DNA from 2 places in the Roseomonas sp. TS2 genome. Region 1 is predicted to be linked to the other one. Evidence: predicted binding sites of a transcription regulator. Region 1 holds the regulator's gene; the other holds the start of a gene.
The links. The regulator HrcA, encoded in region 1, represses chaperone genes, less so after heat shock. The targets are predictions, from matches to a motif close to GTTNGCACTCNCNNNNNGNGAGTGCNAAC.

Region 1 (3,739 bases):
CGCGGCGCGTGCTGGAGGAGACCTCGCTGGCCGCGCGCATGGCGCAGATGGCGGGCACGCCCATCGAGGCGCTGCGCCGCCGCCTGCCGGATTCGGCGCAGGGCTTGCTGGACCGGACGGTGCGCCAGGCCCTCTCCACCGCGCTGCGCGCCGCGATGCGCAGCCGGCCGGACCGCACCCCCACCGGGCTGCGGCAGGACTGGCTGCACCGCGGGCTGGCCGCCGCCTCGGGCGCGGCGGGCGGCGCCTTCGGCCTGCCGGGCACGCTGCTGGAGCTGCCCGTCTCCACCGCCGTGCTGCTGCGGCAGATCGGCGCCGAGGCCGCCGCCGCCGGCGAGGACCTCGACGACCCGATGACCGGCGCCGAGTGCCTGAAGGTGTTCGCCCTCGGCGGCCCCGGCCCCGCCGACGACGCCACCGAGACCGGCTACTTCGCCACCCGCCTGGCGCTGGCGCAGTTCCTGCCCAACATGAGCGCGGCGCTGCTGCCGGGCTTCGTCGGCGCCATCGCGGCGCGCTTCATCGGGCCGCTGAGCTTCAAGCTCTCGGCCCAGGCGGCGCCGGTGGTGGGCGCGGCGGCGGGGGCGGCGGTGAACCTCGCCTTCCTGGAGCATTTCCGCACCCTGGCGCGGGCGCATTTCACCGTGCGCCGGCTGGAGCGCACCCATGGCGCCGGGGCGGTGCGGGCCGCCTACGAGGTGCTGGCGGCGCGGGCGCGCCACCAGGCCGCCTGAGGCGGCGCCCCCGCCTCAGCCCCAACTGCCTCAGCCCCAACTGCCTCAGCCCCAACTGCCTCAGCCCAGGAGCTGCCCGATCACCCGCGCCGTGTAGTCCACCACCGGGATGACGCGGCCATAGTTGATGCGCGTCGGGCCGATGACGCCGATGGCGCCGACGATCTGCTCCTGCCCGTTGCGGAAGGGCGCCACCACCATCGAGAGGCCGGCGCTGTCGAACAGGCCGGACTCGGCGCCGATGAAGATCTGCACGCCCTGGCCGCGCTGCGCCAGCTCCAGCAGGCGCAGCATGGTCTCCTGCGCCTCCAGCCGCTCGAACAGCGCCTGGATCTCCTGCACGCGGGCGATCTGGTCGAGATTCTCCAGCAGCTTGGCCTGGCCGCGCAGGATCAGCGAGCCGCCGCCGCCGCCGGCCCAGGTGGCCAGCCCCTGCTCGATCATCTGCTGCGTCAGCGTGTCCAGCGCGGTGCGGTTGGCCTGGATCTCCTCGGCCACCATGCCGCGCGTCTCCTCCAGCGTGCGGCCGGAGAGGCGGGCATTGATGAAGTTGCTGGCCTGGGTGAAGGCGCTGGGCGGCAGGCCGGCCGGCACCTCGATGACGCGGTTCTCCACCTGGCCATGCGCGTTCACCAGCACCACCAGCGCCCGCCCGGGCGAGAGGGCGACGAACTCGATGTGCCGCACCGCCGCCTCGGTCTTCGGCGCCACCACCAGCCCGGCGGCGCCGGCGAGGCCGGAGAGCATCTGCCCCGCCTCGGACAGCGTCTCCTCCATGCTGCGGCCGGCAGCGGCGCAGCGTATGGCGATCGCCTCCCGGTCCTCGTCCGAGAGGTCGCCGAATTCCAGCAGCCCGTCCACGAACAGGCGCAGCCCCTGCTCGGTGGGCAGCCGCCCGGCCGAGGTGTGGGGGGCGTAGAGCAGCCCCGCCTCCTCCAGATCCGCCATGGCGTTGCGGATGGTGGCCGGCGAGAGCGCCAGCGGCAGGCGGCGGGAAAGGGTGCGGGAGCCGACCGGCTCCCCGGTTTCCATGTAGAGCTCCACCACCTGCCGCAGGATGGTGGCGCCGCGGTTGTCGAGCCCCGGCAGGAGGTGCAGCCCTCCCCGGTGGCCGGTGAACAGCGGCGATGGGCCCTTTCCTTTGGCCAAACTCTTCGATTCCTTCATCACGTTGCGGCGCTCTGCCCCGGCCTCAAGCATCCGTGAAGCAATCGGGTGACACTTCGCGCCAATCTTGTCACGCGCGGACACATCCTGGCCATCAACGCGTTGCACTTCTTCTATCCTAATGGTGTGCCGCAGGGCGCGAACAAGCGCGGAGGGCCTCATGACGGATATGTCTGGACTTCGGCTCTGGCCGCTGGCGCTGATGGGTTGGCTCGCGGCCTATCCGCCGGCCACCAAGGATGCCGCCAACGAAACCCCGCCCGGGCTTGAGGAGGCGGAGGGAGAGCGTGCCCAGGCGGGCCAGCCCAGGCCGGGCACCCGCGCGGCCTGGCTCGGCATGTCCCGCGCCCGCTACGCCCAGCTGACCGACGAGGAGCGCGCCCGGCTGCGCGCCGAGCGCCGCGCGGCCCGGCAGGCCGGACAGCCGCTGGCCTGATGGTGGCCAGCAACCCCGTTCTGCTCGGCTTCCTGCTGGTGCTGGGGCTGTTCGCGATGGGCGCCACCCTCGCCGGCCTGCTGCTGGAGCGCGCGGCGCGCCACCCCCGCGCCGCCGCCGGGGTGGTCGTGGCGGCGATGTTCGGCCTGTCCTGGGGCGGGATCCTGCTGCTGCGCGACTGAGCCGGCCGCGCCTCAGCCGCGCCAGAAGCGCGGCATGAACAGGATCAGCACGGTGAACAGCTCCAGCCGCCCCAGCAGCATGGCGAAGCAGAGCAGCCATTTCGCCGCCTCCGGCAGCCCGGCGAAATTGCCGGCCGGGCCGATCACCGGCCCGAGCCCCGGCCCGACATTGGAGAGCATGCTGACGGCGGCGCTGGCGCTGGTGAGGAAATCCAGCTCCATCGCCATCAGCGCGATGGTGAGCGCGCCGTAGCAGAGGAAATACAGCGCGAAGAACACCACCACGGAGCCGATGACGTCGTCCGGCAGCGGCCGCCCGGCATAGACGCGCGGGAACACGCCGCGCGGGTAGAGCAGCCGCAGGAAATGCGCCCGCAGCATGATGGCCACCACCACGAAGCGGAAGATCTTCATGCCGCCGGCGGTGGAGCCGGTGCAGCCGCCGACGAACATCAGCGCGAAGAAGATGCCGGTGGCGGCACCCCCCCACTGCATGTAGTCGGCCGAGGCGAAGCCGGTGGTGGTGACCACCGAGACGACGTTGAGCGCCGCGTGGCGCAGCGCCGCCTCCACCCCGTAGGTGCCGCGCAGCACCAGGATCGCCGCCACCAGCAGGATGGCGCCGAGCAGCAGGCCGAGCAGCGCGCGCACCTGCGGGTCGCGCAGGATCTCCCAGTCCCGCCGCAGGGCGCGCAGGTAGAGCACGAAGGGCAGCGCGCCGGCCAGCATCCCCGCCGTGGCGATCCAGTGGATGGCCGGGTTGTCCCAGTTGGCCAGCGAGGAATCGGAGGTGGAAAAGCCGGCGGTGGAGATGGTGCTGAGCGCGTGCACCACCGCGGCGAAGGGCGCCATGCCGGCGGCGAGATAGGCCAGGGCGCAGGCCACCGTCATGCCCAGATAGACGGCGCTGATGGCGGTGGCGATCTGCCGCGCGCGCGGCAGCACCTTCTCCGAGCGGTCGGAGCTTTCGGTGCGGAACAGCTGCATGCCGCCGACGCCGAGCGCCGGCAGGATGGCCAGCGCCGTGGCGATGATGCCGATGCCGCCCAGCCATTGCAGCAGCGAGCGCCAGAGCAGGATGCCCGGCGGCGCGTGGTCCAGCCCCGTGACGACCGTGGCGCCGGTGGTGGTGAGGCCGGAGACCGCCTCGAAATAGGCATTGGTCACGCTGCCGCCGAGGCCGGGATGCAGCGAGAGATAGAAGGGGATGGCGGCGCAGG
Region 2 (4,627 bases), on a different contig from region 1:
GAGCGCGAGACGGCGCTGCGCCTCTCCGTGAGCGCCACCACCCGCGCGCCGCGCCCGGGCGAGCAGGAGGGGGTGCACTACTTCTTCCGCAGCCAGGCCGAGTTCGAGGCGATGGAGGCGGCCGGCCAGATGCTGGAGAGCGCCCATGTCTTCGGCCGCCGCTACGGCACGCCGCGCGCCCCGGTGGAGGAGGCGCTGGCGGCGGGCCGGGACGTGATGTTCGACATCGACTGGCAGGGCCACCTGTTGCTGCGCCGGGCGCTGCCGGGGGATGTGGTGAGCGTGTTCCTGCTGCCGCCGAGCCTGGAGGAGTTGGAACGGCGCTTGCATGGCCGGGGCCAGGATTCCGCCGAAGAGATTGCCCGACGCATGCAGGCCGCCCGCGACGAGATCAGCCACTGGGCCGATTTCGACCATGTCCTGGTGAACACCGACTTCCACGAGACCGTGGCGGAGGTGCGCGCCATCATCCATGCCGCGCGCAGCGCGCGGGCACGGCAGCCCTGGCTGCCCGGCTTCATCGACGGCCTGCTGCGCCCGTGACCCGGCGGCGGCCCGGCCCGCGCCGGGCGCCGCGCGCGGAGGCATTTCCATGTCCATGCTGCTGAATGTCGTGATGCCGATCTTCGTGATGATCGGCATCGGCTACCTCTCCGCGCGCCGCCGCTGGATCTCGGAGGAGGGGCTGCGGGGGATGACGGATTTCGTCTTCCGCCTCGCCATGCCCTGCCTGCTGCTGAACGGCGCCACCATGCCGCACCCCAATGGCGGCGCGACGGCGCTGGCCTTCTTCAGCGGCTGCCTCGCCGCCTATGCGCTGGCGCTGCTGCTGGGCCGGCTGGCGCTGGGGATGAAGCTGGACGAGGGCGGCACCTTCGCGCTCAACGCCGCCTTCGGCAACACGGCCATGATCGGCGTGCCGCTGGTCATCGCCGCCTATGGCCAGGCGGGGCTGGCGCAGCTCCTGGCCATCCTCGGCCTGCATTCGCTGATCCTGCTGCCGCTCGGCACGGTGGTGGGGGAGATCGCGCACAATGCCCGCGCGCCGGTCCTGGCCATCGCCCGCTCCACCTTCCTCTCGGTGCTGCGGAACCCGGTGGTGCTGGCGGTGCTGGCCGGGCTGGTGATCTACCAGTCGGGGCTGGAGGTGCCGCCGGTGGCGCGGCGCTTCCTGGAGATGACGGGCATGGCCGGGCCGCCGGTGGCGCTGTTCTGCCTCGGTGCCAGCCTGGTGGCCTTCGATGCGCGGCGGGACTGGCCCTCGGCGCTGCTCTGCACCGCGCTGAAGCTGCTGCTGATGCCGCTGCTGGTCTGGCTGATGGGGCGGCTGCTGGGCCTGCCGCCGCTGTCGCTTTCCGTGGCGGTGCTGGCGGCCGGCATGCCGACGGGGGCCAACGCCTTCTTCCTGGCCCGCCGCTATGCCGCGGGGGCGGAGCGCTCGGGTGCCACGGTGCTGCTCTCCACCATCCTCTCGGTGGCGACGCTGGCGGTGCTGCTGGCCGTGCTGTGAGGCGGCCTTCCGGCCGCCCCGGCAGCGCGTGTCAGTGCAGGGTGAACTGCCCGGCGGCGTAGCGGAACTCGGCCGGGCGGGCGAGGGCGCTGGAGGCCACCCGCACCGAGTGCAGCGGCCCCTGGATCTCGCGCTGCCAGAAGTCGAGGAAGCGGTGCAGCTCCGGGAAGCGGGGCGCTTGGTCCACCTTCTGCCAGACGAAGCTCTGCAGCAGGCCCGGATGGTCGGGCAGGTGGTAGAGGATCTCGGCCGTGGTCAGCCGCCAGTCCGGAATGCGGACGAAGGCTTCGATATCCCGCAGCAGCATGGGCACTCCTCTCCGTTCTGGTGCGGCCCGGCCTGCCGGGCCAGTCTGATTCCCCTCCTCGGGTGCCGGAGCATGACATGCGGGTGACAGGGGGCTGCAAGAAAAATCCTGCGCAAACAGTGTCTTAGCACTCATCGCCAAAGAGTGCTGCTTGCTGCTTGACGTGGCTTGGACTCTTCCCTAGATCGTCAGCACTCGCCGGGGGTGAGTGCTAACAGGCTTGCCCGCCGGCCGAGGCAACCGTCGCTGAATGCGCCACACAGGGCGTCAGGAGAGGGCCATATGAAGTTTCGTCCGCTGCATGACCGCGTCGTCGTCCGCCGGCTGACCGCCGAGGAGAAGACCGCGGGTGGTATCATCATCCCCGACACCGCCAAGGAGAAGCCGATGGAAGGCGAGATCGTCGCCGTCGGTTCCGGTGCGCGCAACGAGCAGGGCGTCGTCGTCGCCCTGGACGTCAAGGTCGGCGACCGCGTCCTGTTCGGCAAGTGGTCCGGCACCGAGGTCAAGATCAGCGGCGAAGAGCTGCTGATCATGAAGGAATCCGACCTGATGGGCGTGATCGCGGCCTGATTTCGGCCTGCGGACCCCATCTTCTTCCCAACAGATCTGACGAGGTAGAGAACCATGGCTGCTAAGGACGTCAAGTTCGGCGCTCCCGCCCGCGAGCGCATGCTGCGCGGTGTGGACATTCTGGCCGACGCCGTGAAGGTGACGCTGGGCCCGAAGGGCCGCAACGTCGTCATCGACAAGTCCTTCGGCGCGCCCCGCATCACCAAGGACGGTGTGACGGTCGCCAAGGAAATCGAGCTGGCCGACAAGTTCGAGAACATGGGCGCGCAGATGGTGCGCGAAGTGGCCTCGAAGCAGAACGACCTGGCCGGCGACGGCACCACCACCGCGACCGTGCTGGCCCAGGCCATCATCCGCGAGGGCGCCAAGGCCGTGGCCGCCGGCCTGAACCCGATGGACCTGAAGCGCGGCGTTGACAAGGCGGTTGCCGTCATCGTCGAGGACCTGAAGTCCAAGACCCGCAAGATCACCACCTCCGCCGAGGTCGCTCAGGTCGGCTCGCTCTCCGCCAATGGCGAGACCGAGATCGGCGAGATGATCGCCCACGCGATGGAGAAGGTCGGCAACGAGGGCGTCATCACGGTCGAGGAAGCCAAGGGCATCCAGACCGAGCTGGACGTCGTCGAGGGCATGCAGTTCGACCGCGGCTACGTCTCCCCGTATTTCATCACGAATGCGGAGAAGATGATCGCCGAGCTCGAGAACCCCTACATCCTGATCCACGAGAAGAAGCTGTCCCAGCTGCAGCCGATGCTGCCGCTGCTGGAGACGGTGGTCCAGTCGGGCCGCCCGCTGATCATCGTGGCCGAGGATGTCGAGGGCGAGGCCCTGGCCACCCTGGTCGTCAACAAGCTGCGCGGTGGCCTGAAGATCGCCGCCGTGAAGGCCCCGGGCTTCGGTGACCGCCGCAAGGCGATGCTCGAGGACATCGCGATCCTGACCGGTGGCCAGGTGATCAGCGAGGACCTCGGCATCAAGCTCGAGACCGTGACGCTCGCCATGCTCGGCCAGGCCAAGACGGTCCGGATCGAGAAGGAGAACACCACGATCGTCGACGGTGCCGGCCAGAAGTCCGACATCGAGGGCCGCGTGGAGCAGATCAAGGCGCAGATCGAGGAGACCACCTCGGACTACGACCGCGAGAAGCTGCAGGAGCGCCTGGCCAAGCTGGCCGGTGGCGTCGCCGTGATCCGCGTCGGTGGCAGCACCGAGGTTGAGGTCAAGGAGCGCAAGGACCGCGTCGACGACGCCCTGCACGCGACCCGTGCGGCCGTCGAGGAAGGCATTGTCCCCGGTGGTGGCGTGGCCCTGCTGCGCGCCTCGCTGAAGCTGGCCGACCTCAAGGGCCTGAACAACGACGAGCAGGTCGGCATCGAGATCGTGCGCCGCGCGATCCAGGCGCCGCTGAAGCAGATCGCCGAGAACGCCGGCAAGGACGGCGCCGTGATCGCCGGTGAGGTCCTGCGCGACAGCACCTACGAGTACGGCTACGACGCCCAGCTCGACGAGTACAAGGACCTGGTCGCGGCCGGCATCATCGACCCGACCAAGGTGGTCCGCACCGCCCTGCAGGACGCGGCCTCCATCGCCTCCCTGCTGATCACGACCGAGGCGATGATCGCCGAGCGTCCTGAGAAGAAGGCTCCGGCCGGTGGCCCGGGCGGCATGGGCGGCATGGGCGGCGACATGGACTTCTGATCCTCCCGGATCAGGTCCCGCCGGAAGGCAAGGGGGCGGCCCGCAGGGGCCGCCCCTTTTTTCGTTGCGTATCCGGCTGGCCGTTTTCCGGTTTGCGTTGACAGTTCAGAAACGATCTGCCCCACTATCCGCGCCAGACGCTTCCGCTCGCCTTGCCGTGCCTCCGGAGACCCGGTCGCTCTTCAAGCCGTCCCGGGACGCCGGCTGGGTTATCGGCTCGGGCGCTCCTGCCCGGCCAATGCGAACAAGGAGTGGCGTCGCATGGCGACTGGCACCGTGAAGTGGTTCAACGCGACCAAGGGCTTCGGCTTCATCGTTCCCTCCGATGGCGGGAAGGACGTGTTCGTGCACATCACCGCCGTGCAGAAGGCCGGCCTGCAGGGGCTGAACGAGAACCAGAAGGTGAGCTACGAGGTTGTCATGGAGCGCGGCAAGGCCGCCGCCACCAACCTGAAGCCGCTCTGATCCTTTTCGTCGGGCTGCCCTGCCCAGGCGGAACTGGCGGCCGTTGCGGGGCGATCCCGTCCCGGCCCTGACCG

Region 2: the regulator HrcA is predicted to act here: its motif matches at 2,005-2,033, upstream of groES (co-chaperone GroES).

What each region holds. Positions count from the first base shown of each region.
Region 1 covers NZ_JCACVY010000281.1:20-3,758, forward strand. The annotation lists partial or broken gene ACZJYS_RS23280 (EcsC family protein) at 1-734, shown strand, start outside; gene hrcA (heat-inducible transcriptional repressor HrcA) at 795-1,883, opposite strand; gene ACZJYS_RS23290 (hypothetical protein) at 2,062-2,337, shown strand; gene ACZJYS_RS23295 (hypothetical protein) at 2,337-2,519, shown strand; partial or broken gene ACZJYS_RS23300 (TrkH family potassium uptake protein) at 2,532-3,739, opposite strand, start outside.
Region 2 covers NZ_JCACVY010000025.1:3,831-8,457, reverse strand. The annotation lists gene gmk (guanylate kinase) at 1-543, shown strand, start outside; gene ACZJYS_RS06870 (AEC family transporter) at 593-1,510, shown strand; gene ACZJYS_RS06865 (usg protein) at 1,542-1,817, opposite strand; gene groES (co-chaperone GroES) at 2,100-2,390, shown strand; gene groL (chaperonin GroEL) at 2,445-4,088, shown strand; gene ACZJYS_RS06850 (cold-shock protein) at 4,350-4,553, shown strand.